One region of the Promicromonospora sp. Marseille-Q5078 genome, then DNA from elsewhere that is predicted to be linked to it. Evidence: predicted binding sites of a transcription regulator. Region 1 holds the regulator's gene; each other region holds the start of a gene.

The links. The regulator HrcA, encoded in region 1, represses chaperone genes, less so after heat shock. The targets are predictions, from matches to a motif close to TTNGCACTCGNNNNNNNCGAGTGCNAA.
Region 2: a site for HrcA is predicted at 5,822-5,848, ahead of groES (co-chaperone GroES). Genes of this name have one in related genera too.
Region 3: a site for HrcA is predicted at 7,759-7,785, ahead of groL (chaperonin GroEL). Genes of this name have one in related genera too.

Annotation. Positions count from the first base shown of each region.
Region 1 is NZ_JBNPQG010000001.1:2,811,219-2,820,885, reverse strand. Features, by position in the region: gene ACQFYA_RS13195 (DUF4282 domain-containing protein) at 31-597, shown strand; gene ACQFYA_RS13190 (DUF3097 domain-containing protein) at 612-1,493, opposite strand; gene ACQFYA_RS13185 (hypothetical protein) at 1,589-1,783, opposite strand; gene ACQFYA_RS13180 (ATP-binding protein) at 1,946-4,780, opposite strand; gene ACQFYA_RS13175 (hypothetical protein) at 4,882-5,088, opposite strand; gene hrcA (heat-inducible transcriptional repressor HrcA) at 5,349-6,440, shown strand; gene dnaJ (molecular chaperone DnaJ) at 6,516-7,640, shown strand; gene ACQFYA_RS13160 (16S rRNA (uracil(1498)-N(3))-methyltransferase) at 7,731-8,522, shown strand; gene ACQFYA_RS13155 (HIT domain-containing protein) at 8,593-8,949, shown strand; gene ACQFYA_RS13150 (PhoH family protein) at 9,052-9,667, shown strand, end outside.
Region 2 is NZ_JBNPQG010000001.1:1,265,683-1,275,349, forward strand. Features, by position in the region: gene urtA (urea ABC transporter substrate-binding protein) at 1-1,026, opposite strand, end outside; gene tsaD (tRNA (adenosine(37)-N6)-threonylcarbamoyltransferase complex transferase subunit TsaD) at 1,245-2,306, shown strand; gene ACQFYA_RS05875 (class I SAM-dependent methyltransferase) at 2,361-3,293, shown strand; gene ACQFYA_RS05880 (glutamate--cysteine ligase) at 3,294-4,445, opposite strand; gene ACQFYA_RS05885 (class I SAM-dependent methyltransferase) at 4,532-5,755, opposite strand; gene groES (co-chaperone GroES) at 5,975-6,271, shown strand; gene ACQFYA_RS05895 (WhiB family transcriptional regulator) at 6,329-6,619, opposite strand; gene ACQFYA_RS05900 (MerR family transcriptional regulator) at 6,823-7,947, shown strand; gene guaB (IMP dehydrogenase) at 8,059-9,576, shown strand; gene ACQFYA_RS05910 (flavin monoamine oxidase family protein) at 9,646-9,667, opposite strand, start outside.
Region 3 is NZ_JBNPQG010000001.1:3,757,139-3,766,805, reverse strand. Features, by position in the region: gene ACQFYA_RS17310 (alpha,alpha-trehalose-phosphate synthase (UDP-forming)) at 1-1,133, opposite strand, end outside; gene ACQFYA_RS17305 (serine/threonine-protein kinase) at 1,279-3,240, shown strand; gene ACQFYA_RS17300 (DsbA family protein) at 3,400-4,197, shown strand; tRNA gene ACQFYA_RS17295 (tRNA-Thr) at 4,267-4,342, shown strand; gene ACQFYA_RS17290 (SGNH/GDSL hydrolase family protein) at 4,363-5,163, opposite strand; gene ACQFYA_RS17285 (uracil-DNA glycosylase) at 5,319-5,969, opposite strand; gene ACQFYA_RS17280 (DUF3263 domain-containing protein) at 6,154-6,495, shown strand; gene ACQFYA_RS17275 (LytR C-terminal domain-containing protein) at 6,589-7,260, shown strand; gene ACQFYA_RS17270 (cold-shock protein) at 7,397-7,600, shown strand; gene groL (chaperonin GroEL) at 7,941-9,566, shown strand.

The DNA.
Region 1 (9,667 bases):
TCAGCCCTGGACGACTCAGGAGGAACGACGATGAGCGAGAACACGCCGCAGCAGCCCGGCGACCCGCAGCAGCCGCCGCACCAGCCCCCGTACCAGGCGCCGCAGCAGGGCGGTCAGCCCGCCCCGCCCTCTGGCCGGCACCCGGCCGGCCCGCCGCCCCACGGCGGTCAGCCGCCGTACGGCGACCAGGACTACGCGCAGGCGCGGCAGCCGTACGAGGGGCAGATGCCGGACCCCGGCATGTACCCCGGCTACGAGTACCCGCCGGACCGGTCGGCGGCGTCGCTCGCGCCGGCGGGGCACTCCAGCAGCTTCCTCAGCGCCATGTTCGACTACTCGTTCGGCCGGTACATCACGCCCAGCGTGGTGAAGGTCGTCTACATCATCGTGACGGTGCTGGTCGCGCTGGCCTGGCTCGCCGGGATCGCCGCCGCGTTCCAGGCGTCCGTCTGGGCAGGGATCCTCTACCTGGCGTTCGGGTGGATCATCGCGCTCGTGTACCTGGCGGTCGCGCGCATCACCCTGGAGTTCTTCATGGCCGTCATCTCGGTCTCGGAGAAGGTCAACGCGTACGCGAAGCGTGACGGCATCTCCTGACCTGCGACAGGTGGTCAGGCGGTGACGAAGTCGATCAGCTCCTCGACCCGGCCCAGCAGGGCCGGGTCGAGGTCGCGGTAGTCGCGCACCGTCCGCAGGATCCGCTGCCAGGCCCGTCCGACGTCCTCCGTGGACGTCGCCGGCCAGCCCAGCTCGCGCAGGATCCCGCGCTTCCACTCCGTGCCGCGCTCGATCGTGGGCCACGACGCCAGGCCCAGCCGCTCCGCCTTCACGGCCTGCCACACGTCCACGTACGGGTGGCCCAGCACCAGCACGGTGCCGCGGGGCACACGCCGCAGCGCGTCGTCGGCCAGCCGCCGTTCCTTCGAGCCGGGCACCAGGTGGTCCACGAGCACGCCCACCCGGCGCTCCGCCGTCGGGACGAACTCCGCCAGGGCGTCGGCGAGGTTGTCCACGCCGTCGAGCAGCTCGACCACCACGCCCTCGACGCGCAGGTCGTCGCCCCACACCTTCTCGACCAGCTCGGCGTCGTGCTTGCCCTCCACCCAGATGCGGCTGCCGCGCGCCACGCGCGCCCGCTGCTCGTGCACCGCGACCGAGCCCGACGCCGTGCGGGCCGGGCGCTCGGGGGCGCGGCTCGTCACCGGTGCGGTGAGCTCGACGGGCTTGCCGTCCACCCAGAACCCGGGGCCGAGCGGGAACGACCGGGTACGGCCGTCGCGGCCCTCGAGGACCACCAGATGGATCCCGCCGGACTTCTCCACCCGCACCACGGCGCCGACCCACCCGGTGGTGACCTCCTCGACCACGAGCCCGTGGTCGGCCGCCTGGGGCCGGGAGACCGGCCGGCGGCGGTGGTGGGCGGAGCCGGCCGGCGCCCCGGGGACGCCGGAGCCGGCGGAGGACAGGACGTCGGAGCCGTAGCGGTCGTGCACGGCGGTGAGCCTACGGTCGGGCCCCGGCGGTCGTGGCCCGACACGCGGCACGCGCCGGACGGGGGCCGGTCGGTGGCCGGTCGCGGGACGGTCGGTCAGGCGTGGCGCGGCAGCTGCAGCAGGACGGTGGCGCGGCGGCGCCGCGGCTGCTGGGGCGCCGGGAGCGAGGCGTCGTCCCGGATCGCGCGGCGGGCGACGCGGAGCTCGTGCGAGAGCCGCCGCAGCGTGACCTCGCGCTCGAGCTCCGCCTGACGTCGCTCGAAGAGCATGTCGTACACGTTCGCATCCATGATGTCCTCCAGACGGGCCGCCTCGGCGGCCGGGCGCGGACCGGGTGGCCCGCCGCGTCCGCCCGCACCATGGCGGGGACGCTGTCACGGCCTAGGGAGGTGGCCCCGCCGCGGTCCGTACACGCCTGCTCCGGGCATGTGTACAGGTGCCCCGCCGAAAGGTCAGGGCCGGTCGGTGCGGGCCACGACGGCGGCCTCGGTCCGGCTGGCGACCCCGAGCTTGCGGAGGATCGCGGAGACGTGCACGGAGGCCGTCTTGCGGCTGATGTACAGCCGCTCGGCGATCTGTCCGTTCGTCAGCCCCTCGGCCACGAGGGCGAGCACCTGCCGCTCGCGGTCGGTGAGGGCCCGGTCGCCCGACGGGCGGCGGACGGCGCGGGCGAGGCCCGCGCCCTCGGCCAGCGACCGCGCCTGGTCGGCGACGAGGCCGCAGCCGATGGCCTCCGCGGCGGACACCGCGTCGTCGAGGCGGTCCCGGGCCGTGGCACGGTCGCCCGCCGCCAGCAGCGACGCGCCGTCCCGGTAGAGCGCGTAGGGGCGCAGGTGCGCCGGGCCGTCCGCCGCGGCGACGGCCTCCCACGACCCGTCGCCGAGCTCGGCGGCGAACACCGCCGCCCACGTCGGGTACGTCGGCCACACGGTGCAGGTCGCGAGCGCCTCCCGGTAGGGCGCGACGTCGACCGTGCGCCCGGCGGACCGGGCGCGGTCGAGCACGCGCGCGGCGACGGCGAGCAGGGTCAGGCGGTAGAAGGGCGAGAGGGCGTCCTGGTCGATCGCGAGGGTGATCAGGTCGAGCGCGTCGTCCAGGTCGTCGCGCAGGAGCGCGAGCTCCGCCAGCGTCCCCGCGACGCGTGCGCGGATCTGCTCCTCGACCCGACCGAAGCGCTGCCACGTGGCGCGGTGCACGCGGGCCCGCGCCTGGGCCGCCTCGACGTCGCCGCGCCACATCGTGAGCCAGGTCCACCGCTCGCCGAGGTAGACGGCGTAGTCGCTCAGGTCGATGAGCGGCACCGACCGCTCGTACCAGGCCTCGGCGTCGGCCCAGCGGCCGAGCCCGATCCAGGCCTCGGCGACGTTCCCCTCGAGCATGGACCGGGTGGCCCAGCCGGCGCCGAGCGACCGCGCGAGCCGGGCGCCCGTCTCGGCCAGCTGCTCCGCCTGCGCGGGGTCCCCGAGCTTGAGCCAGCTGTCCGACGCGTTCGTGTAGTAGTGGCACTGGGCGCGCCAGTCGTCGCCCGCCACCTGGTGGGAGCGCCGGAGCTCGTCGAGGGCGTCGAGGTCCCCGGCGTTGAGCCGGCTCATCGCGCGGAGGTTGATGGCGAGCGAGGCGTTCTGCGCGTCGCCGGCCTCCGTCGCGGAGGCGAGGGCCGCGTCCGCGGAGGCGATCGCCTCGTCGTCGCGCCGGTCCATCATCGCGTTGCGGGCCTTGAGCCGCAGCAGCGGCGCACGCCCCGCGTGGTCGTCGGAGGGCAGCAGCGCGAGCGCCTCGTCGAGGAGGTGGTCGGACCGCGGGTCGCCCGCCTTGCCCAGGATGTGCGCCAGCGTGGACAGGGCCAGCGCGCGCCCGGCCGGGTCGTCGACGGGCCACTCGTCCACCGCCTCCCGCGCCAGCCCCGCCGCGCGGTCGATCTGGGCGGCGTCCTGGAGCGCGACCGACACGTGGCGCAGCAGCGCCGCACGGTGCAGCCCGACGACGCGCTCGGCGTCCGGGACCAGGTCCCACAGCTCGAGAGCACGCTCGCCCGCGGCGACCGCCGTGGACGTGGCGCCGTCGGGCTCGACGGAGGTGACGACCTCGACCGCGGACGCGAGCGCGCGGTCGGGCACGCGGGCCCGCCACCAGTGGTCGGCCGCGGCCGCGATGCGGGCGAGGGTGCGGTCGCCCTCCTCGAGCGCACCCGCGCACGCCGCGTGCAGGCGGCGCGCCTCGCCGGGCAGCAGCTCGGCGTCGACGGCCTCCTGCATGAGGGCGTGCCGGAAGCGGTAGCCGTCCGCCTCGGCGACGAGCACGTGGGCGTCCACCGCCTCGCGGGCGGACTCCTCGGCGCCGTCGAGGCCGGAGGCGCCCAGCATGGCCGTGAGCAGCTCGTGCGGCGCGTGGTGGCCGGCGGCCGCCACGGTGCGGCAGAAGGTACGGGCGGGGCCGCTGAGACTGGAGTACCGCAGGAGCAGCAGGTCCCGCAGGGAGTCCGGCATCGCGTCGCCGGCGAAGTCCGCGAGCTCCTCGGCGTAGAACGGCACGCCCTCGGCGCGTTCGACCAGCTCGCTGAGCACCGTGCCCGGGAGCGCGGGCGCGCTGCTGCGCGACGAGATCAGGGTCGTGACGAGGCGGGTGGCGTCGGCGGGGCCGAGGCGCGGCACGTCCACGCGGGTCGCGAGCCGCGACCGCTCGAGCTCGGCCAGGGTGGTGCGCAGGGGGTGGCGCCGCCCGACGTCGTCGCTGCGGTAGGTGGCGACCACGAGCATCGTCGCGCGGGGCGCGGAGCGGGCGAGCCGGGCGAGGACGGTCCGGGTCACGTCGTCCGACCAGTGCATGTCCTCCAGCACGACGACGACGGCGCGGTCGGCGGCGAGGGCTGACAGCAGGTCGACCAGCACCTCGGGCAGCCGACCCGAGTCCACGTCGCGTCGCACGGCCACGAGGCTCGGGGCGAGTGTGCCGAGCGCGTCGGCGGCGGGGCCGGCCGCGTCGAGGGTCGCCTGGGGGCCCAGGGCGTCCACGACGTCCGCCAGGACGCCCGCGAGGGCGACGTAGGGCAGCGGCCCCGAGCCGGAGTCGGCGCACTGCCCCTGCAGCACCAGGGGCGCGCCGTCGCCGGGGTTCGCGGCGAGGCCGCCGAGGAACTCGGTGACGAGGCGGGTCTTGCCGATGCCCGCCTCTCCGCCGAGGACGACCACGCCGCCGGCGCCGCCGCGCGCGTGCGCGAACGCCTCGCGCAGGGAGTCGAGCTCGGCAGCGCGGCCGACCAGCGGCGACGGGGTGGAGAGGGTGGGCACACCGTCATCGTGCCAGCCCGGGCCGGCGGACGCGGTCGCCGGAGGCCCGGCCTCGGCGACGCTCGTGGCGGGGGCCGCCGGGCCCGCGCTCGTGCCGCCGCTCACTGGGGCCAGGGCCGGACGAGGCCGCCGGGCAGCTCCCACGGCCGGCGCTGCGCGCGCCGGCGCCGCGCCGCCGCACGGCGGCGGGCACGAAGCTCCCGGCGGGTGCGCGCCGGTGCCGTCCGGGACTCCTCCGCCCGGGGCAGCGCCCGCTCGAGCTCGGCCTGGCGGGCGAGGAACTCGTCGTAGTACAGGTACTCGTTCATCACGGATCTCCTTCGCCGGGGCCCCGATGGCCGCCGGTGGTCCCACCCTCGGCTCCTGAGGTACGGGGGCGGATCGGTCAGGTGCCGGATCTTCGCCGCGCGGGGTGCCTCAGACGGCGCGGGAGTACCTCAGGCGGCGCCGCCTCGCGCGGTCCGCGCGGGCCTCCGCCGGACCGTCCCCGGGGCCGCGTAGGATGGCACTCGGGACAGGAGAGTGCTAAGTGTGGGAGCGCCTACAGCGCCCGGCACGAGGGAGGACCGTGAGCGAGGAACGACGGCTGGCCGTGCTCCGCGCGATCGTGGAGGACTACGTCCACACGCGTGAGCCGGTGGGGTCGCGCATGCTCACCGAGCGGCACGGCCTGGGCGTCTCGCCCGCCACGATCCGCAACGACATGGCCGCGCTCGAGGAGGGCGGGTACATCGCCCAGCCGCACACCTCGGCCGGCCGCATCCCCACGGACAAGGGGTACCGCCTCTTCGTCGACCGGCTCGCCGAGGTGCGTCCGCTCACCAGCCCGCAGCGCCGGGCCATCGAGACGTTCCTCTCCGAGGCGATCGACCTGGACGACGTGCTCGGCCGGGCCGGCCGGCTCATCGCCCAGCTCACCGGCCAGGTGGCCGTGGTCCAGTACCCGTCCCTGCGGCTGTCGGGGCTGCGGCACGTGGAGCTCGTCCCCGTCGGCGGCGCGCGGCTGCTGGTCGTGGTGATCACCGACACGGGCCGGGTGGAGCAGCGGTTCCTCGACGTCGGCGCGGCCCCCGGGGCCGAGCCCGCCGTCGTCGCGGTGGACGCCCCCGCCGGCCCGGCGCCGGACCCGGACGCCGTCGACGAGGCCACGCTCGGCGAGCTGCGGGCGCGCCTCAACGCGGCCGCCGCGGGCAAGCGGCTCTCGGAGCTGCCGGACGCGTTCGCACGGGTCGCGGCCGGCGTGGACCCGAGCCTCGCGCCGCTGGTCCGGGGGATCGCCGACCTGGTCGTCGACACCCTCGGCGCGCAGCGCGAGGATCGCATCGTGCTGGCCGGTACCGCCAACCTCGCCCGCGCCGACATGCGGTTCGAGCAGGGGCTCAGCCCCGTGCTGGAGGCGCTCGAGGAGCAGGTCGTGCTGCTGGGGCTCCTCACGGAGCTGGCGACCGGACCCGCCGGCGGCGGGGTCGGCGTCCGCATCGGCCACGAGAACCGCCTCGACGGCCTCACCGAGACGTCCGTCGTCGCGTCCGGGTACGGCAGCGACGGCGACACGGTGTCCATCCTCGGCTCGATCGGGCCCACCCGGATGGACTACCCCGGCACGATCGCGTCCGTGCGCGCCGTCGCCCGCTACCTGTCCCGGGTGCTGCCCAACTGACCGCCGTCATCCCGACCACCGCGCACCAGCCGACCTGACCGTGCACCTCACCGACACGTCACCGAAGAGAGACCTGTGACCGACTACTACGAGATCCTGGGCGTCCCCCGCGACGCCTCGGCAGAGCAGATCAAGAAGGCGTACCGCAAGCTCGCGCGCGAGCTGCACCCGGACGTCGCCGGAGAGGCGGGCGAGGACCGCTTCAAGGACGTCGCCCGCGCCTACGAGGTGCTGTCCAACCCGGACAAGCGCCAGCAGTACGACATGGGGGTCGACCCCAGCTCGCCGTCCGGCGGCGCCGGGGCCGGCTTCGGCAACGGGTTCGGCTTCCAGGACATCTTCGAGACGTTCTTCGGCGGCGGCGGAGCCCCCGCCGGCCCGGTGCCGCGCGCCCGTCGGGGCCAGGACGCCCTCGTGCGCATGGACATCGACCTCGCCGAGGCGGCGTTCGGCGCCAAGCGCGAGCTGCAGGTGGACACCGCCGTGGTGTGCGGCACGTGCAGCGGCAACGGCTGCCGGCCGGGCACCGACCTCAAGACGTGCGACGTCTGCCAGGGCCGCGGCAACGTGCAGCGCGTGGCGCGCTCCTTCCTGGGGCAGGTCATGACGACCGCGCCGTGCGCCGCCTGCCAGGGCTTCGGCACCGTGATCCCCGAGCCGTGCGCCGACTGCTCCGGCGAGGGGCGTGTGCGCTCGCGCCGCACGCTGTCGGTCAACGTCCCGGCCGGCGTCGACACCGGCACGCGCATCAAGCTCACGGCGCAGGGCGAGGTCGGCCCCGGCGGCGGCCCCGCGGGCGACCTGTACGTCGAGATCCGCGAGAAGCCGCACGAGACCTTCGTGCGCCGCGGCGACGACCTGCACTGCACCCTCCAGGTCCCGATGACGGCGGCCGCGCTGGGCACCGTGCTCGACCTCGAGACCCTCGACGGCGAGCAGGAGATCGACCTGCGCCCGGGCACGCAGCCCGGCCAGGTCGTGACGCTCAAGGGCCTCGGCGTCGGACACCTGCACGCCGGTGGGCGCGGCGACCTCAACGTGCACGTGGACGTCCAGGTGCCCGCCGGCCTGGACGAGGAGCAGACGGAGCTGCTGCGCTCGCTGGCCACGCTGCGTGGCGAGGAGCGCCCCGAGCCGCGGCTGACCGCGGCGCACCCCGGCGTGTTCTCCCGGCTGCGCGACAAGCTGAGCGGCCGCTGACGTGAGCGCGAGGAGCCCCCGCGGAGGTACGCCGAGGTACGAGGTGTGCCGGAGCGAGGCCCCGCAGGGTTCGCGTGCGGGGAGCACGACGTGAGCGCGCCGGTGTTCCTCGCCGAGGGCGGCGCGCTCCGCGAGCTCGCCCCGGGGGACGTCTACGTGCTCGACGGCGCGGAGGGGCGGCACGCGGGCGTCGTGCAGCGCCGCGGTCCCGGCGAGCGCCTCGACGTCGTCGACGGCGCGGGGACCCGGCTGCGCTGCGTGGTCGACGCCGTCCAGGACGGCGAGGTGCGCCTGCGCGTGGACGAGGTGGTCGCCGAGCCCGCGCCCGGCGTCGTGCTGACGCTCGTGCAGGCGCTCGCGAAGGGTGACCGCGACGAGCTCGCCGTGGAGGCCGCCGTCGAGGTGGGCGTGGACGCCGTGGTGCCGTGGCAGGCCGACCGCTCCGTCGTCGTGTGGCGCGGGCAGCGGGCGGCGAAGTCCCGGGCGAAGTGGGTGGCCACGGTGCGCTCGGCGGTGAAGCAGGCGCGGCGCGCGTGCGTGCCCCCGGTCGCGGAGCCGGTCACCACCCGTCAGCTCGCGGGCCGCGTGCGGGACGTGGTCGCGGACGGCGGCGGAGTCGTCGTGCTGCACGAGGAGGCGCGCACCCCGCTGGCGCGGGTCCGGCTGCCCGAGGCCGCCGATCCCGCGGCGCCGGGCGCGGGGGGCGCCCCCGCGTTCCTGGTCGTCGTCGGGCCCGAGGGCGGCATCGCGGACGCCGAGCTCGAGGCGCTGGTGGAGGCGGGCGCGGAGGCCGCGCGGCTCGGGCCGCACGTGCTGCGCACGTCCACCGCCGGGCCCGTCGCCGTCGCGCTGCTCAGCGAGCGGCTCGGGCGCTGGGCCTGACCGCTCGCCCTGAACGCTCGTCCTGACCGCTCGCCCTGACCGCGGCGCTCCCGCGCGGTAGCGTCCGAGCATGACGAGCGCCGAGCCCACCACCGACTGCCTGTTCTGCAAGATCGTCGCCGGCGACGTGCCGGCGGACGTGGTCGCCACGTCGGACCGCGTCATCGCCTTCCGGGACATCGCCCCGCAGGCGCCCGTGCACGTGCTGGTGGTGCCCAAGGAGCACCACGGCGACGTGTCCGTGCTCGCCGCGGCGGACCCGGCCCTCCTCGCGGAGGTGGTCGAGATGGCGGACCGCGTCGCGCACGACCTCGCCGACGGCCAGTACCGCTTCATCTTCAACTCCGGCCCCCGCGCGGGGCAGAGCGTGTTCCACGTGCACGGCCACGTGATCGCCGGCACCACGCTGGGGTGGACGCCGGCCTGACGAGGCCGGCACGGAATCCGCGTGCCGGGGGAGGCGTCCGCTCGATAGACTCGTGACGCCACGATCTCGTCTCGCGAAGGAGGGCCCCGGCGCAGCCGGCCCATGACATCGACACCCAGCACCGCACACGGCACCGCCGCCGCGCACGCCGAACGGTCCACCGAGCACCGCATCGTGGTGCCGCCGCACGTGCCGATGGTCGCGCTGCTCGGCAGCAGGGACTCCGTGCTGCGGGCCGTCGAGGACGGCTTCCCCGGGGTCGACGTGCACGCGCGCGGCAACGAGATCGTCGTGAGCGGCCCCGCCGGCGACGTCGCCCTGGTCTCCCGCCTGCTCGACGAGCTGGTCGAGGTGGTCGAGTCCGGGACGCAGCTCACCCCCGAGGTGGTGGCCCGCTCGGTCCAGATGCTCACCGCGGCTTCGGCGCAGAGCCCGGCCGAGGTGCTCACGTTCAACATCCTGTCGAGCCGGGGGCGCACCATCCGGCCCAAGACGGTGGGGCAGAAGCACTACGTGGAGGCGATCGACGCCAACACGATCACCTTCGGGATCGGCCCCGCGGGCACCGGCAAGACGTACCTGGCGATGGCCAAGGCCGTGCAGGCGCTGCAGGCCAAGCGCGTGAACCGGATCGTGCTGACCCGCCCGGCGGTCGAGGCGGGGGAGAAGCTCGGCTTCCTGCCCGGGTCGCTGAGCGACAAGATCGACCCGTACCTGC
Region 2 (9,667 bases), 1.5 Mb from region 1:
GGACGTGTACGCCGCCTCCATCGGGTCGGAGGTCACGCGGTCGTCGCCGTACTCGGCCTTGAACGCCTTGACGAAGGCGTCGTTCTCGGGGCTGTCGACGGTCTCGTAGTAGTTCCAGGCGGTGAGCTGGCCCTCGACGTTGTCCACGCCGATGCCGCCCACCTCCTCCTCGGCGATCGACACGGACAGGACGGGCATGTCGTCCGGCCCGAGGCCCGCGTTCTTGTACTCCTTGAAGAACGCCACGTTGGAGTCGCCGTTGAGCGTGTTGAACACGGCGTCGGCGTCGGCGGCCTTCACCTTGTTGACGATGGTGGAGAAGTCGGTGTGGCCGAGCGGCGCGTACTCCTCGCCGACGACCTCCATGCCGTTCGCCTTCGCGTAGGCGTTGATGATCTTGTTCGCGGTGCGGGGGAAGACGTAGTCCGAGCCGACCAGGAAGAGCGACTTCGCGCCCTGCTCCTTGAGGTAGTCGAGGGCCGGCACGATCTGCTGGTTGGTCGTCGCGCCGGTGTAGAAGATGTTGGGCGACGCCTCGAGGCCCTCGTACTGCACGGGGTAGAACAGCAGCGAGTCGTTCCCCTCGAAGACGGGCAGCATCGCCTTGCGGGACGCCGACGTCCAGCCGCCGAACACGGCGGCGACGCAGTCGCTGGTGATGAGCTTGGTGGCCTTCTCCGCGAAGACGGTGGGCTCGGACTGGCCGTCCTCGGAGACGATGTCGAGCTTCTTGCCCAGCACGCCGCCGCCCGAGTTGATCTCGTCGGCCGCGAGCTGCAGCGAGTCGTGCACGGTCTGCTCGGAGATCGCCATCGTGCCCGACAGGGAGTTGAGGAAGCCGATCTTCACGCTGTCGCCCGACGTGTCGACGCAGCCCAAGGCCGCGGAGGCGGAGGCGTCGCCGCCCGCCGCGTCGACGCGGGCCCCGCACGCGGAGAGGGCCGCGACGGCGAGGACGGCGAGCGAGGCGACGACAGGTCGGGCGGTGCCGGTGCGCGTGGTGCCCGTGCTGCTTCGAGGACGCATGGTGCTCCGTTCGTGGCCGTGGCCCGAGGGCCCGATGAGGTGCGGACGAAACCGGGGCCCGAGAGGAGCCGACTAGGTTCAGATGAACCCAAGTACGGCGACGTGTCGTCGCGGTGAGTTCGGTGTCACCATCGTGTTACGGCTGGTCGGGGCGGTGCGGAGGCCGTCCCCGTGGACGCCTGGCGGGCCCGGCCGTCGCTCGGTGCGATCATGGAGCCATGGCACGCGCGCACGGGGATGGCGATCCCCTCGTCCTCGGGATCGAGACCTCCTGCGACGAGACGGGGGTCGCGCTCGTCCGCGGCGACGAGCTCCTGGTGGACGCCGTCGCCAGCTCGATGGACGAGCACGCCCGCTACGGCGGGATCATCCCGGAGGTCGCGAGCCGCGCCCACCTCGAGGCGATGGTCCCCACGATCTCCCGCGCGCTCGGCGAGGCCGACGTCGACCTGTCGGAGGTGGACGCGATCGCCGTCACCGCGGGCCCGGGGCTCGTCGGGCCGCTGACGATCGGCGCCTCCGCCGCGAAGGCGCTCGCGATCGGGCTGAACAAGCCGCTGTACGGCGTCAACCACATCATCGGGCACGCCGCGGTCAACCAGCTCGTCGACGGGCCGTTCGACGGCCGCACGATGGCGCTCGTGGTCTCGGGCGGGCACAGCACGCTCATGCTGGTCGACGACGTCGCGACCGACGTCACGGAGCTCGGCTCCACCCTCGACGACGCGGCGGGGGAGGCGTTCGACAAGGTCGGCCGCCTGCTCGGCCTGCCGTACCCGGGCGGCCCGCACGTGGACCGGCTCGCGCGCGAGGGCGACCCGGAGGCCATCCGCTTCCCCCGCGGGCTCACCGCGGCCAAGGACCAGGCGAAGCACGCGTACGACTTCTCGTTCTCGGGGCTCAAGACGGCCGTCGCCCGCTGGATCGAGGCCTGCGTCGACGCCGGGCGCGAGGTGCCGGCGGCCGACGTCGCGGCGTCGTTCGCCGCGGCGGTCGCCGACGTGCTCACCGCCAAGACCATCGCCGCGTGCCGCCGGCACGACGTCGACACGCTCGTCGTGGGCGGGGGGTTCTCCGCCAACAGCCAGCTGCGCGACCTGGCGGCGAAGCGCTGCGCGGAGGCGGGCATCGACCTGCGCATCCCGCCCATCCGCTACTGCACCGACAACGGCGCGATGATCGCCGCGCTGGGCTCCGCCGTCGTGCGCGCCGGGGCGGCGCCGTCGAGCTTCGACTTCCCGGTCGACTCGTCGATGCCGATGACGACCATCACCGTCTGAGGCCTGCGGAAAAAGGCCTCGGCGCCGCCGGCACGCGTCGGTAGCGTCGCGACCGTGAACCCCGCGCCGTCGACGATCTACCAGCACCCGCTCGCCTACCTCGTGGGCCTGGAGGGCGTCGCCCTGATGCGCGCCTTCGCCGGCGAGCACGACCGGGCCTTCGTCGAGGCGCGGCTGGCCGACGTCCGGGCGCTGCTCGACGCCGCCGACCGGCTCGGCGAGGGCCGCGACGTGCCGCCGATCACCACGCAGGACGGGTACCGGCACTGGGCGCCCCGCTACGACGGCGGGCCGAACGGCTTCTGGGGCATGGAGGAGCCGCTCGTCCGGCCGCTGATGGAGCGCGCCGAGCCGGTGGTCGTCATCGACGCGGCGTGCGGCACCGGCCGGCACACGGAGTGGCTCGTCGAGCAGGGGCACGAGGTGCTCGCGTTCGACACCTCGCCGGACATGCTCGCGGTCGCCCGCGCCAAGGTGCCCGGCGCCCGGTTCGCCGAGGCCGACCTGCACGACCTGCCGGTGCCCGACGACTCCGCCGACCTGGTGGTCGTCACGCTCGCGCTCAGCCACGTGCGGGACCTCGGGCCCGTGTTCGCCGAGGTCGCCCGCGTCCTGCGCCCGGGCGGTCGCCTCGTCGTCTCCGACACGCGGGGGTACTACGTCGGCTCGCCGCTCTACCCGCTCGTCGAGGGGGCGGACGGCGAGTTCGGGTACATCCCCAACTGGTGGCACGCGACGAGCGAGTACCTGGAGGCGGCCCTGCCCGTCGGCCTGGTGCCGCGGCACTGCCGCGAGCACACCGCCGGTCGCGCGCCCGACCCCGCCGGCGACGGCCTCCCGGGCTTCGACCCCGCCGCGGACCGGGAGGTCGAGGACCCCACCCGGCCCCCGAACATCTGGGAGATGATGCCGTGGGTCGAGGCGGCCGCCGGCGCGGCCTACGCCGGTGCGCCCGTGCTGATCGTGTGGGACTTCGAGAAGGAGTAGTCAGCGCGCCGCGGGCAGCGGCCGGCCCGCGTGCAGCTCGGCGACGAGCGACGCGACCACGGCCTCCAGGGCGTCCTGCCCGCCGCCGTGCGCCCGGGCCACCTCGCGCTGCCGCTGGTACGACGCGCCGCGGCGCACGATCTCGCGCACGCCGTCGAGCTCGGCGGCGCAGCCCAGGCGCTCCGCGACGGGCTCGAGCGTCGTGAGCAGGCGGGGAAGGGCGTCGGTGACGAGCTCCTCCTCGCCGTCCCGGTCGAGGATGATGATCGCGTCGGTGCCGTACCTGGCCGCGCGCCACTTGTTCTCGTGCACGAACCAGGCCGGCATCGTCGGTAGCGCCAGGCCCTCGTCGAGCAGGCCGGACAGGTGCTCCACCAGGCAGTGCACGAGGGCGCCGAGCGCGGCGAGCTCGAAGGTGTTCGACGTGCCGTCGCAGATGCGCACCTCGACGGTGCCGAAGTGCGGGGCGGGCCGCACGTCCCAGCGCACCTCGGTGAAGTCGTCGATGACGCCGGTGTGCAGCATGTCGGCGACGTACCGCTCCAGCTCCGACCAGGCCCCGAACTGGTACGGCAGGCCCGCCGTCGGCAGCTGCTGGAAGATCATGGTCCGCATCGACGCGTAGCCGGTGTCGTCCCCGCCGAAGAACGGCGACGACGCCGAGAGCACCTGCAGGCACGGCAGGTACACCAGCAGTGAGTTGACGATGGGCAGCACCTTGGCGCGGTCCTCGATGCCCACGTGGGCGTGCACGCCGTAGACGATCTGCTGGCGCCCGACGACCTGCGCCCGGTCGACGACGGTGGCGTACCGCTTCTTGTCGGTCACCTTCTGCTGGGACCAGTGCGCGAACGGGTGCGTGCCGGCGCCCATGAGGTCCACCCGCATCGGGCCCGTCGCGTCGTGGATCGCGGCGATCCCGCGCTCGAGGTCGGAGATGGCCTCGGGCACGGTGCGGCGCACGTCGCTGATCACCTCGACGGTGTTGCGCAGGAACTCCGGTTTGACGAAGCGGTGCCGCACGTCGTCCGCGACCGCCTCGATGACCGCGGGCGCCACCTGCCGCAGGTTGCCGGAGTCGGCGTCGACCAGCGCGAGCTCCCACTCGAGGCCGACGCTCGACCGGTCGGAGGCGGCGAATTCCAGCACCATGCGGGCCATGCTTCCACGTCGTTCGTCGGTCGAGCCTGTCGAGACCGGGTTTCGACAGGCTCGACCAGCGGGCTGGGTCGACGGGCTCAGCCGGCGAGGCGCTCGACGACGATCACGTGCTGCCCCCCGCCGACGCGCGTGAGCACGAGGGTGGCCTCCGCGTCGCCCTTCGGCGCGAGCTGCGAGCGCAGCTGCTCCGGCGTGACGGCGGTGCCGCGCTTCTTGATCGTCAGCCGCCCGACGCCGCGCTCGCGCAGGTACGCCTTCAACCGCTTGAGGTTGAACGGCATGACGTCGAGCACGCGGTACCCGGTGGCGACCGGCGCGATGCCCGGCGCCGGGGCCGGCGCCTGCTGGTCGGTCGTGACGTACGCGATGGTGCGGTCGAGCAGCCGCCCGCCGAGCTCCGCCGCGGCGTGCGCCACGAGCCCCGCCCGGATGACCGCGCCGTCCGGCTCGTACAGGTAGGAGCCGACCGGCCCCACGTCGGGGACGAGGTCGGCGTCGCCGTCCGTGCGCAGCGTGCGCGACGACGTGACGCCGCCGCGCGTGGTGAGCACGAGGGCGGACCGCCCGGGTCCGTCGGCCGCCAGCGGCCCGAACCACAGGCCGGCCTCCACGACGTCGCCGTCCACCGAGACCCACTGGGTCTCCGCGTCCTCGGGCAGCCCCTGGTGCGGGATGCCGGGCCCCACCTTGATGCCCAGCGCCGGGACCTGGTCGCGCAGCGCCCAGACGGCGTCCAGCGGGGGAGCGTAGGCGGCGGGGTCGAAGACGCGGCGTCCGCCGCGCGTGCGCCGTGCCGGGTCGGCGTAGACGCCGTCCACGCCCTCGGCCGCGAGGTCGAGCGCGAGCCCGTCGGCGTGCCGCACCTCGGCCTCGGGGAAGTGGCGCAGGTTCACCGTGGCCAGGGCGGCGGTGATCTCGTCGACGTCGGTGGCGAGCACGCGCAGCCCCACGCCCGCGAACGCGAGGGCGTCCGCGCCGATCCCGCTGGTCAGGTCGGCGACCTTCGTGACGCCGGCGGCGAGGTAGCGCCGGGCGTGCAGCGCGGCGACCACGAGCCGCGTGGCCTGCTCCACGCCGTCGGGCGTGAACAGCATCCCGTCCGCGAAGTCGCCGAGCTTGGCGTGCGCCTTGGCCCGCAGCCGCGACTGCGTGAGCGCCGCCGCGGCGAGGTCGGGGTCGACGCCCTCGGCGCGCAGCCGGCTGGCGAGCGCCATGGCCTGCTTCTCGTCGTACGGCGGGAGCGAGTTGAGCAGCGCCCACCCGTCCGGGCTCAGCAGCTTGCTCACGGAGGCGGCGTCCATCGGGCCATCGTCTCAGGCGTCGGGAGGCCCGGAGCGCGACGCCGTGGGCGAACAGAGGAGGGACTGCTGGCACTCGACTTGTCAGAGTGCTAACGCCTGCCTAGATTTGTCGTCAGCGACCGCAGGCTGTTACCGGCTCCCGCGACGACGGCCAGCCCTCGGACGCGACCTGGTCAATCAGCAAGTCCATCCACGCATCGCGAATCAAGGAGGTCCGACGTGTCGGTCCCCATCAAGCCGCTCGAGGACCGGATCGTCGTCAAGGCCATCGAGGCCGAGACCACGACCGCTTCCGGCCTGGTCATCCCGGACACCGCCAAGGAGAAGCCCCAGGAGGGCGAGGTCCTGGCCGTGGGCGAGGGTCGCTTCGACGACAAGGGCAACCGTGTCCCCGTCGACGTGAAGGTCGGTGACAAGGTCATCTACAGCAAGTACGGCGGCACCGAGGTCAAGTACGCCGGCGAGGACTACCTGGTCCTGTCCGCCCGCGACATCCTCGCGGTCGTCGTCGCCTGACGACGTCCGAACAGCAGAAGGCCTCGCACCGTCGTCGGTGCGAGGCCTTCGTGCGTGTCAGCCGGTCTTGCGGGCGCCGCCGGCGAGGATCGCGGACCGCTCGTCCTCGCTGAGGCCGCCCCACACCCCGTAGGGCTCGCGCACCCGGAGCGACTGCTCCCGGCACTGCATCATCACGGGGCAGGCACGGCAGATCGCCTTGGCCGCCTCCGCCCGTCGTCGACGGGTCGACCCGCGCTCACCCTCGGGGTGGAAGAACAGCGTGTCGTCCGCGTCGCGGCACGAACCCTGGTACTGCCATTCCCACAGCTCCATCACCGGGCCGGGGAGCCTCGAGATCTCCGTCATGGCGAACAACCTACAAGTTGTGCAGAAGTTGTTCAAGGTGCGAGTTTGTGACCGGGTTCGATGGTTCAGTGTTCAACTTTACGAGTCTGGATGAACGGGTTCAGTCGCGGGTTGACCGGCTTTGACCTGCGTCTGGGGCATCGATCGCGGCGCGCCCGGCGGCGCAGTGGCGACCCGGGGGTCCTCTCGGCAGAATCAACGCCATGACCTCATCCCGGCCCGCCCCTCACGGGGGCGGGTCTCGCGCGTCGAGCCCGGGCCTCGCCGTCGCCGCGGTCGCCAGGCGCCTGGGTGTGGCCCCGGCGACCCTGCGCACCTGGGACCGCCGCTATGACCTCGGCCCGTCCGCCCGCACCGCGGGATCGCACCGTCGCTACACGCCCGAGGACGTGGCGCGCCTGCTCGTCATGCGCCGGCTCACGCTGGAGGGCGTGGCGCCGGTCGACGCCGCCAAGGCCGCGCTCGCCGCCGGCGTCGAGGAGCTCGAGGAGGCCGCGGAGCGGGGGGTCGCCCCGACGCCCGAGGACTCCGACGAGGACCCGAACCCCGAGGAAGGACGGCGGACGGGGTCCGCGCCCGACGGCGACGCCCCGCGGCCGGGGAGGGCCCACCTGCGCGCGCTGCCCGGCGGCGGCGAGGGCGCGCCCGCGGGCTCCAGCGCCCGGTCCGGCGGGAACGCCTCCGGCCGGGTCTCCGACGTCGTCGACGCCGCGCTGGCGTACGACCAGAACGCCTGCGACGAGCTGCTGGCCCTCCCCGCGCAGGGCGACCCCGCCGCCTGGTGGACCGAGATCGCCGAGCCCGCCTGGCAGCGCGTCGCCCAGCGGACCGTGCTCGCGGGGCCCGGGGCGGCGCCGGAGGTCGTGCTCGCGACCGCCGCGCTGCGCGCCCTGCGCGACTTCACCGAGGCGTTCGAGCGCGCGATGGTGGCCGGGGGCGCTCCGCCGGCCAACCACCCGAGCCGGATGCGCAAGATCGTGCTCATCTTCGCGGCGCCCGACGAGGTCGTGCCGCTGTCGGCGCACGCCCTGGCCGCCGCGCTGACCGCCAAGGGCGCGACGGCGCGGATCGTCACGGGCCCCGCGAGCACGCACCGCTCGCTCGAGCTGGTGACGATGGTGCGGCCGGCCGCCCTCGTGCTCGCCACGGCGCAGCGCCGCCCCGACCTCGACCTCATCCACGCGGTGCACGACGGCTTCGCGGAGCTACCGGTCATCGTCAGCCTGCGCCGCGACGACGCCGCGAGCGAGCTACCGCTGGCCCCGACCGTGCAGCGGGTGCGGTCGTTCACCGCGATGCTGCACGAGGCCCTCGCCGTGGTGACGTGAGCCGGTGACGTGAACAGGCGGCGTGAGCAGGGACGTGAGGTCCGCCACGAGGGGCCGCCGGAGGGCCTCGCGGCCGGAATAAGGCCGCGGCCCAGAACGTAGACTCCTGTCATGACGGACTCGACCTCGCCCGCGCACGACCCGTTCGGATTCCTCGGCCTCACCTACGACGACGTCCTGCTGCTGCCGGGCTACTCGGACCTGGCCCCCTCGGACATCGACACCACCTCGCGCCTCACCCGCGAGATCTCGCTGCGCGTGCCGCTGGTCTCGGCCGCGATGGACACGGTCACCGAGTCGCGGATGGCGATCGCGATGGCGCGCCAGGGCGGCATCGGCGTGCTGCACCGCAACCTCTCGATCGAGGACCAGGCGTACCAGGTGGACCTGGTCAAGCGGACGCAGACCGGCATCATCTCCAACCCGGTGACGATCGGCGCGGACGTCACCCTCGAGGAGCTCGACAAGCGAGCGGGGGAGTACCGCATCTCCGGGTTCCCGGTGGTCGACGCGGGCGGCCGGCTGACCGGCATCGTCACCAACCGCGACCTGCGCTTCACGCCCGTGGCCGAGTGGGCCACGACCAAGGTCTCCGAGGTCATGACGCCGGCCCCGCTCATCACCGGCCCGGCCGGCATCTCGCGCGAGGACGCCACGATGCTGCTGCGCAAGCACAAGCTCGAGCGCCTCCCGCTGGTCGACGACGAGGGCCGCCTGGCGGGCCTCATCACCGTCAAGGACTTCGTCAAGTCCGAGCAGTTCCCGAACGCCTCGAAGGACGGCCAGGGCCGCCTGCTCGTCGGCGCGGCCATCGGCTACTTCGGCGACGCCTGGGAGCGCGCGACCACGCTGGTCGACGCCGGCGTCGACGTGCTCGTCGCGGACACCGCGCACGGCAACGTCCGGATGCTCGTCGAGATGGTCCGCAAGCTCAAGACGGACCCCGCGACCCGCCACGTGCAGGTGATCGGCGGCAACGTCGCGACGAAGGAGGGCGCGCAGTCCTTCGTCGACGCGGGCGCGGACGGCATCAAGGTCGGCGTCGGCCCGGGCTCGATCTGCACGACCCGTATCGTGACCGGCGTCGGCGTGCCGCAGATCACCGCCGTGTACGAGGCGTCGCTGGCCGCGCGCGAGGCCGGGATCCCGGTCATCGCCGACGGCGGCATGCGCCACTCGGGCGAGATCGGCAAGGCGATCGTCGCGGGCGCGGAGGCCGTCATGCTCGGCTCGATGCTGGCGGGCACCGAGGAGGCGCCCGGCGACACGATCCTCGTGCACGGCAAGCAGTACAAGGCGTACCGCGGCATGGGCTCCATGGGCGCCATGTCGTCGCGCGGCAAGAAGTCCTACTCCAAGGACCGCTACTTCCAGGCCGAGGTGACCAGCGACGACATGATCGTGCCGGAGGGCGTGGAGGGGCAGGTGCCGTACAAGGGCACGCTCAACGCCGTGGCCCACCAGCTCGTGGGCGGCCTGCACCAGTCGATGTTCTACGTCGGCGCGCGCACCATCCCGGAGCTCCAGGCCAAGGGCCGCTTCGTGCGCATCACGTCCGCGTCGCTCAAGGAGAGCCACCCGCACGACGTGCAGGTGACGGCCGAGGCGCCGAACTACTCCGGCTTCTGACGGGTCGTCGGTCGAGCCTGTCGAGACCCGGGTCTCGACAGGCTCGACCGACGAGGCTCGAGAGGCGGGTCAGCTCGCCATGACCCGCGCG
Region 3 (9,667 bases), 950 kb from region 1:
TAGGAGTGGTGCAGGTAGTGGATCGCCGAGTGCCCGAGCTCGCCGAACTCGCCGTTGATGCGGCCCACGAGCCCCTCGACGTGCTCGCGCAGGTCCTGGTACGCGCCCACGTTCTCGCGGCTGGGGCTGGCCACCTGCACGAGCGTGGCGTGCTCGACGTCGAGGCGGCCGTCCTGCAGCAGCTCGCCGTACGACTTGATGCGGTGCCGGATGCCCTTGGTGTAGTCCAGGCGGTCGACGCCCAGCATCATGATCTCCGGGTCGCCCAGGTCGGCGCGGATCTCCTTGGCGCGGGCCTGCACCGCGGGCTCGCGCGCGAGCGCGTCGAAGTGGTGGGAGTCGATCGAGATGGGGAACGCCGCCGCGCGCACGTGCCGCGCGGGCCGGCCGTCCTCGTCCGCGACCGTGATGATCGGGCCGCGGGTGGTGTGCTTGGTGAGCCGCCGCACCGACCGGACGAAGTTCGACGCGTCGCCGCCGCGCTGGAAGCCGACGAGGTCGGCGCCGAGCAGGCCCTCGACGATCTGGGTGCGCCACGGCAGCTGCTGGAACAGCTCGACCGCGGGGAACGGGATGTGGTCGAAGAAGCCGATGCGCAGGTCGGGGCGCAGCTCGCGGAGCATCTTCGGCACCAGCTGGAGCTGGTAGTCGTGCACCCACACGACGGCGTTCTTCGCCGCCTGCGCGGCCGCCGCCTCGGCGAACCGGCGGTTGACGCGGCGGTACGCGTCCCACCACTGCCGGTGGTAGGTGGGCGGCGAGATGACGTCGTGGTAGAGCGGCCAGAGCGTGTCGTTGGAGAAGCCCTCGTAGTACCGCTCGATCTCGGGCGCGCTGAGGGCGACGGGCACCAGCAGCATGCCGTCCGCCTCAAAGGGCTCGTGCTCGAGGTCGGGGGCGCCGGACCAGCCGACCCAGGCGCCGTCCGCCTCGCGCATCACGGGCTCGAGGGCGGTGACCAGGCCGCCGGGCGACCGTTGCCAGTCCACCCCGCCCTCGTCGTCGACCGTGAAGTCGACCGGGAGCCGGTTGGCGACCACGACCAGGTCGTAGCCGTCCTTGCGGTGATGGCTGCTTGACGAACCTTTGGCTGTCAACGGACCTCTCTCCTGGATTTCGTGAGACGTCGTCATTCGTGGGACACCGTCTGCTCCGCACAGGGTACCGACGCCCCCAGCGCCTCGCTCCGGCTGACAGGGACCTCACCCGCTCGGAACCCGCCCGGAACCAGGCCGGTACGTCGCGCCTCGAGGTGCCCGGACGGCTACGGTGTGCCCCATGGGCGAGGTCGACGCGATGCAGGTCCCGGGGCGGGCCCCGGTGCCGGGCCCGTCGTCGGACGCGCACGACGACGGCGCCGGCCGGGACGAGAACACCGCGCGCGTGGTGCGGACGGGGCGGGACGGTGTCCTCGCCGAGGGCTCCGAGGTCGGCGGGTACACCGTCGTCCGGCCGCTCGGCAGCGGCGCGATGGGCGCCGTCTACGAGGCGGTCGACGGGGGTGGCCACGCCGTGGCCCTCAAGGTGCTGCACGCGCACGTCGACGCCGACCCCGCCGGCCGCGAGCGGCTGCGGCGCGAGGCGGCCGCCCTGCAGCGGCTGCGCCACCCCGCCGTCGCGCAGGTGCTGGACGCCGAGCTGGAGGGCCCGTACGCGTTCGTCGTGACGGAGCTGGTGGACGGCGTCACGCTGGAGGAGGAGGTCGACGAGCGCGGCCCGCTCGACGCCGCGGACGTCTTCTCCCTGGCCGACCAGCTCGCCGACGCGCTCGAGGCGGTGCACGACGCGGGCGTGGTGCACCGCGACCTCAAGCCGTCCAACGTCATGATCACCGCGCAGGGCCCCGTGCTCATCGACTTCGGCATCGCGCAGAGCCCCGGGGACGCCCGGACCACGTCGGCCGGGTTCGTCATGGGGACGCCCGGCTACATCGCCCCCGAGCTGCTCGACGGCGGCGCGCCCGAGGCCGAGACGGACTGGTGGAGCTGGGCCGCCCTGCTGTCGTTCGCCGCCACCGGGCGCTCGCCCTTCGGCGTCCGGCCCACCGAGCTGGTGCTGCGCCGCTCCCGCGAGGGGCGGCCGGACCTGGTCGGGGTGCCGGCCCGGACCGCGCGGGCGCTCGCCGGCGCGCTGCAGGCCGATCCGGCGCTCCGCTGGGGCCCCACCGAGGTGGCGCGCGCCCTGCGGCGCGACCTCGACGACGCGCTGGGCGGCGCCCCGGACCCGTGGACGGAGCCGGACGCCACGCAGCGGATCGCGCAGTCGGCGGAGACCCAGCGGGTCGGGCTGCCCACGCAGGTCGTGGCACCCGCGGCCGCCGCGGCACCCCCGCCCGCCTCGTTCGCGCCGGCGTCGACCGGTGCGGTCCCGACCGCCCCGCCGCCCCCACCGCCGTCGACCCCGCCGTCGGCGACGGGCCCGGTGTCCGTCGACCCGTCGTCCGTCGACGCCGGCGATCCCACGCAGACGATGACCGCCCTCGAGCGCGACCGGCTGCAGGCGCAGGACGGCGGCACCCGGGCGATCCCGGTCGGCGACGTCCGCTACAAGGGCTACGACCAGCTGGTCGAGGAGCTGCCCCTCGCGCCGGAGCCGCCCGCGCCGTACGTCCGGCCCGTGCACCGCCGCCGCACCGGCACCGCCTTCGCCGTCGCCCTGCCCCTCGTCGCGCTGGCCGCCACCCGGCCGCTCCTCGGGTTCGGCGCCCTCGTGGCGCTCGTGCTGGTGTGCCGCACGGTCGCGACGTCGGCCGACGGGCTGCACCGGCGCCGCGAGCACAAGGGCGTCCGCCGCTCCGACGGCGTGCTCGGCACCTTGACGTTCCCCTGGCACGCGCTCATGGGCGTGCTCGGGTCGATCCCCGCGGTGCTGGTCGGCGCGTGCGCCGGCCTGCTGACGCTGCTGGCCGGGTGGTGGCTCTTCGGCGCGGGCCACCTGATCGTGCTGCCGAGGGACGACCTGGAGGCGCGGTCCCAGGGCGGGATGAACGAGGACATCGTGTTCAACGGGATCCTGGCCGGCGTGATGATCGTCGCGCTGCTGGCCACCTGGTTCGGCCCGGCCGGCGGCACCGCGCGCGAGGGCGGCCGCATCCTCCTGACGCGCCTCGCGCCCGGGCGGATCGGGGCCGCCGTCGTGATCGTCCTCTGCCTGGCCCTGACCGTGATCCTCGTCGCACCCGTGCTGTCCGACCCGACGATCGACTGGTGGCCCATGAGCGGGCCGCCCTCCGTCCTCTGAGCGTGCGTCGCCGGTCGGGCCGGTCGAGACCCGTCACCGCCCCGCCCGCCCTCGGCCGACGTCCAGGTGGCGCGGGTAGGCTCTGCCCCGTCCGGCGCTGACGCGCCGTCCCGCCCTCCCGAAGACCTCGAGGACACGATGCCGACGAACAACCCGAACATGTCCAAGGCTCAGCGTCGCGACGCGGCACGTGCCGAGGCGCTCGCCCTGCGCGAGAAGGAGCAGGCGCGCGACAAGCGCAACCGGATCATCACCCTCTCGGTGCTGGCCGTCGCTCTGGTCGCCCTCGGCGTCGTCGTGTGGATGATCCTGCAGCAGGGCGCGAAGAAGAACGTCGACGACATCCCCCTCTCGCAGGCCACGCTGCCCTCGACGGCGCAGGACGACGGCGGCATCCCCGTCGGCGCGGACGCCGCGGCCGGCACGGACAACGGGGACGCCCCCGTGATCGACGTCTACCTCGACTACATGTGCCCCGTGTGCGGCCAGTTCGAGCAGGTGAACGCCGACAGCATCGACGAGATGACCGCCTCCGGCGACGCGACCGTCGTCTACCACCCGATCGCGATCCTCGACTCGCAGTCGCAGGGCACCGAGTACTCGACGCGCGCCGCGTCGGCGTCGGCGTACGTCGCGGACAAGGCGCCCGAGGCGTACCCGGCGTTCCACGCCGCGCTCTTCACGAACCAGCCGGAGGAGGGGACCGAGGGCCTCACCGACGAGCAGCTCGCCTCGTACGCGGAGCAGGCCGACGCGCCCGCCGACGTGGCGAGCGCCATCGAGGACGGGACCGCGCGGGAGACGTTCGGGCAGTACGTCTTCTCGGCGACCAGCACGATCCAGCAGGACGAGGGCTTCACCGGTACGCCGTACGTCCTCGTGGACGGCAAGGTCGTGCAGAACTGGAACGACCCGGCCGGGCTGCAGGACGCCGTCACCGCCGCCGCCGGCAGCTGACGCCGCACCACCCGCACCAGCGGGCGCGGCACGGCCTCCGGTGGTCCCGGTAGGCTGTGCCGCGCTCCCGCCGCCTTAGCTCAGCTGGTAGAGCTCCCGTCTTGTAAACGGAAGGTCGTCGGTTCGAATCCGACAGGCGGCTCCATCACCTCCGAGGCTGTCCCGCTACCTCGCGGACGCCGGCGGCCAGTCCGCGGGCTCGCCCCACTTGGGCGCGCGGCCGTCGCCGCTCGACGTGTGCCTGATGCGGCGCTGCACCCACGGCACGACGTGCGTGCGGGCCCACTGGGCGTTGGCGCGGGCCCGCTCCACGAACGCCTGCGGCGGCAGCGGGTCGAGCGCGACGGCGTAGTCGGCGTCGTCGGGCTCCAGGCCGAGGCCGACGAGCGCCGCGTCCGCGACGCGGCGGTGGCCCTCGGGGGTCAGGTGGATGCGGTCGTCGGACCACATGCGCAGGTCGAACAGGGGGTCGAGGCCCCACAGGTCCAGCACGTGGGCGCCGTGCCGCCGGGCGACGGACCAGATGTTCGCGTTGTACTGGCCGACCCGCCCGCGGGTCCAGCTCAGGCCCGCGCCGGCCTTGAACCCGGTGCCGAGCAGCACGTCGATGCCCGCGGCCCGGAGCTTCGCCACGCCCTGCTCGAGCCGCGCGGAGAGCACGTCGATGTCGGCCTGCGGGCGCAGAATGTCGTTGCCGCCGCCGACGAACGAGACCAGGTCGGGCTGCATCGCGAGGGCGACGTCCACCTGCTCGTCGAGGATGTGGTGCAGCAGCCGGCCCCGGATCGCGAGGTTGGCGTACCCCAGCGGGGGCGCGCCGGCGGCCGCGCGGCGCGCGGAGAGCGCGTCGGCGAGGCGGTCCGCCCAGCCGCGCTGCTTCGCCGCGGACTCGGTGCCGGCCGGGGCGGGGGAGCCGTCCGCGAAGGGGTAGGGGTCCCACAACCCCTCGGTGAAGGAGTCGCCGATCGCGACGTAACGCGCCCAGGTGGGGGTGGTCGCGTCGGGAGTCGTGCCGTCGGGGGCGGGGTGGGGGCGTGCGTGGTCACGTCAGCCATTGTGCTCCTCGACGCGCGGGACGGTTGTCCGGGGCGACGTCGCCGGCCCGTCCGGGCCGGGTCGGCTCAGGTCAGGTGCCAGTCCACCGGGTCGCCGCCCTGCGCCTCGAGCAGGGCGTTGACGCGGGAGAACGGGCGCGACCCGAAGAAGCCGCGGTACGCGGACAGGGGGCTGGGGTGGGCGCTCTCGACGGACGGGACGTCGCCCAGCCAGGGTTTGAGCGACGCGGCGTCGCGGCCCCAGAGGATGGCCACCAGCGGGCCGCCGCGGGCGACGAGCGCCTTGATCGCCGCCTCCGTGACCTGCTCCCAGCCCTTGCCGCGGTGCGACGCCGGGGTGCCGGGCCGCACGGTCAGCACGCGGTTGAGCAGCATGACGCCCTGGTCGGCCCACGGGCGCAGGTCGCCGTTCGACGGCGTCGGGACGCCGACGTCCTCGGCGAGCTCGGTGTAGATGTTCGCCAGCGACCGGGGCACCGGCCGCACCTGCGGCTGCACGGAGAACGACAGCCCCATCGGATGCCCCGGCGTGGGGTAGGGGTCCTGCCCGACGACGAGCACGCGGACCTCGGCGAGCGGCCGGGAGAACGCGGCGAAGACGTGCGAGCCGTCCGGCAGGTAGGTGCGGCCGGCGGCGACCTCGGCGCGCAGGAAGTCGCCCATCGCGTGGATCTGCGGCTCGACGTCCGCCAGCGCGGCCGCCCAGTCGGGCGCCATGACCTGGTCGAGGGGCGGGCGGGTGCTCGTCGTCTCCACGCGACGACGCTAGCGCACCCGTGACCGGGACCTGTCAGAGCCACGTCAGGGTGGAGGCGCGCGTGGCTCTGACAGTCCTGCGGGATCGCGGCGCGCGGGGCGACGTCGCCGGAAGAGGGGCGCGGAGGCGCCATACTGGGACGCCATGAGCGAGATCCTGGTCCAGGAGGTCCAACCGGACCCGGAGGCGTCGGGCACGACGGCGACCGAGCAGGTCGCGGCGTCGGCCGACGGCGACCTCTCCGACCGTGACCGCGAGATCCTCGCCTTCGAGCGGCAGTGGTGGAAGTACGCCGGGGCGAAGGAGCAGGCGGTCCGCGAGCTGTTCGGCCTGTCGGCGACGCGGTACTACCAGGTGCTGAACGCCCTGATCGACTCCCCGGCCGCCCTCGCGCAGGACCCGATGCTCGTCAAGCGGCTGCGGCGCATGCGCTCCACGCGGCAGCGCGCCCGCTCGGCGCGCCGCCTCTCCGACGGCCAGGCCTGACGACGCGCCGTCGACCGGCGCGGACCAGCAGGCCAGTCGGTTCCTGAGAGGGCGCTGGGCGGGCGGGCACCCGGAACGGCTACCCTGTCCGCCGTGAGCAAGAGCCATTACTCCTACCCGCCCGACGAGTTCGACGTCCGCGGGCCCGAGGGCACGCCGGTAGGCGTCCATCGTGAGCCGCGCAGCGGGTGGAGCTCCGTGTGGCCGTTCCTGCTGGTCGCCGTCGTGTTCGCGGGCATCGCCGTCGGCGTCGTGTCCTTCCTGTCCGACGACGGCACCGCGACGCCGCCCGCCGCGGAGCAGTCCGCGGGCGCGGGCACCCAGGAGCCGGAGGCGTCCGCCTCCGCCGACGCCGGCGAGGAGTCCCCGGCCGAGGGCGAGGAGAGCGAGGAGCCCTCCGACGGTTCCAGCGACGACGCGGCTGACGAGGCCACGGAGCTGCCGGGCGACCCGGGTGCCGCGAACCTCGAGGCGTCCGTCCTCGTGTTCAACGACGTCTCGGGCAGCGAAGCCGCCGGGCAGGCGGCCGCGGGGCAGGGCGCGCTCACGGACGCGGGCTTCACCGACGTCGCCGCGGCGAACGTCCCGGATGCGCTGGCGGGAGCGTACGAGGACAGCACCGTCCTGTACGGGGCCGACCGTGCCGACACGGCCAGCGCCGTGGCCGAGGCGCTCGGTGTCGACGCGGCGAACGTGCAGGAGTCGGACGACGTCTCCGCCAGCCCCGAGGCCGTGTGGGTGGTGCTCACGACGCCCGTCGGCTGACGTCGGCGCTGGTCCGGGGGCATCTCGCATGCCGACATACCGGACATCGGTGCTTCCCTTGCCGCGACCGCCGCTACTAGGCTCCCGTTCACCGTGGGGTGCCTGCCCTGCGGCCGAGGAGCACAAGGAGAGGTACATGGCCCAGGGCACCGTCAAGTGGTTCAACGCGGAGAAGGGGTACGGGTTCATCACCCCGACCGCGGGCGGGCAGGACCTGTTCGTCCACTACAGCGCCATCCAGTCCGACGGGTACCGCACCCTGGACGAGGGGCAGGGCGTCGAGTTCGAGGTCGGGCAGGGGCAGAAGGGGCCGCAGGCCGAGCAGGTCCGCCCCCACTGACCTCGGAGGCAGGCTGACGCACCACGAGGACGCACCACCGGAAGGCCGGTGCCACCGGACGCAGAGACGCGGACGGGGGTGCCGGCCTTCGTCGTCCCCGGGCGGCCACGCCCTCGGCGAACGTCTTGCACTCGCCACCCGAGAGTGCCAATAATGGGTTAGCACTCTCGGTCGTCGAGTGACAGCCGCCCCCTCGGGCGGTCTTCTCGTGGGCCGCGGGTGAAGCATTCGGGTCGTTCGGTGAGGCCCTCCGCGCGTGCGTGACCTGAACGCCGCGGGGTGGGTCGTCCGTCGCGGGCACCGGTCGGCCATCTCAGCCACCAGCGGAGGATCAGTCCCCATGGCCAAGATCATCGCGTTCGACGAGGAAGCTCGTCGGAGCATGGAGCGCGGGCTCAACCAGCTCGCCGACACCGTGAAGGTCACGCTCGGCCCCAAGGGCCGCAACGTCGTCCTGGACAAGAAGTGGGGCGCCCCCACGATCACCAACGACGGTGTCTCCATCGCCAAGGAGATCGACCTCGACGACCCGTACGAGAAGATCGGCGCGGAGCTCGTCAAGGAGGTCGCCAAGAAGACGGACGACGTCGCGGGTGACGGCACCACCACCGCCACCGTGCTCGCCCAGGCGCTCGTCAAGGAGGGCCTGCGGGTCGTCGCCGCCGGCGCCAACCCGATCGCCGTCAAGCGCGGCATCGAGAAGGCCGTCGAGGCCGTCACCGAGCAGCTGCTCAATGCCGCCGTGGACATCGAGACCAAGGAGCAGATCGCCGCCACCGCCGCGATCTCCGCCGGTGACCCCGCGATCGGCGAGCTCATCGCCGAGGCCCTCGACAAGGTGGGCAAGGAAGGCGTCATCACCGTCGAGGAGTCGAACACCTTCGGCCTCGAGCTCGAGCTCACCGAGGGCATGCGCTTCGACAAGGGCTTCCTCGCCCGCTACTTCGAGACGGACCCGGAGCGCCAGGAGGCCGTCCTCGAGGACCCGTACGTCCTGATCGTCGAGTCGAAGATCTCGAACGTCAAGGACATGCTCCCGGTGCTCGACCAGGTCATGAAGTCGGGCCGTTCGCTGCTGATCATCGCCGAGGACGTCGAGGGCGAGGCCCTGGCCACCCTGGTGCTCAACAAGATCCGCGGCACCTTCAAGTCCGTCGCCGTCAAGGCCCCGGGCTTCGGCGACCGCCGCAAGGCCATGCTGCAGGACATCGCGATCCTCACCGGCGGCCAGGTCATCACCGAGACGGTGGGCCTCAAGCTCGAGAACGCGACCCTCGACCTGCTGGGCCAGGCCCGCAAGGTCGTCGTGACCAAGGACGAGACCACGATCGTCGAGGGCTCCGGCGACGCCGAGCTCATCTCGGGCCGCGTCAACCAGATCCGCAGCGAGATCGAGAAGTCGGACTCCGACTACGACCGCGAGAAGCTGCAGGAGCGCCTCGCCAAGCTGGCCGGCGGCGTGGCCGTCATCAAGGCCGGTGCGGCCACCGAGGTGGAGCTCAAGGAGCGCAAGCACCGCATCGAGGACGCCGTCCGCAACGCCAAGGCCGCGGTCGAGGAGGGCATCGTCGCCGGTGGTGGCGTCGCGCTGATCCAGGCCGGTGCCGCCGCGTTCCCGAAGCTGGAGCTCGAGGGCGACGAGGCGATCGGCGCGCAGATCGTCGCCGCGTCGGTCTCCGCACCGCTCAAGCAGATCGCGATCAACGCCGGCCTCGAGGGCGGCGTCGTGGCGGAGAAGGTCAAGAACCTCCCCGCCGGCGAGGGCCTCAACGCCGCGACCGGCGTGTACGAGGACCTGCTGGCCGCGGGCGTCAACGACCCGGTCAAGGTCACGCGCTCCGCGCTGCAGAACGCCGCGTCGATCGCCGCGCTGTTCCTCACCACCGAGGCCGTCGTGGCCGACAAGCCGGAGCCGGCCTCGGCCGCCCCGGCCGGTGACGGCGGCATGGGCGGCATGGACTTCTGATCGGTTCGCCGAGATAGAGAGGCCCTGAGCCCGAGAAAGAGAAGGGGCGGTCCACACCACGTGTGGGCCGCCCCTTCTCTATCTCGGGCTCAGGGCCTCTC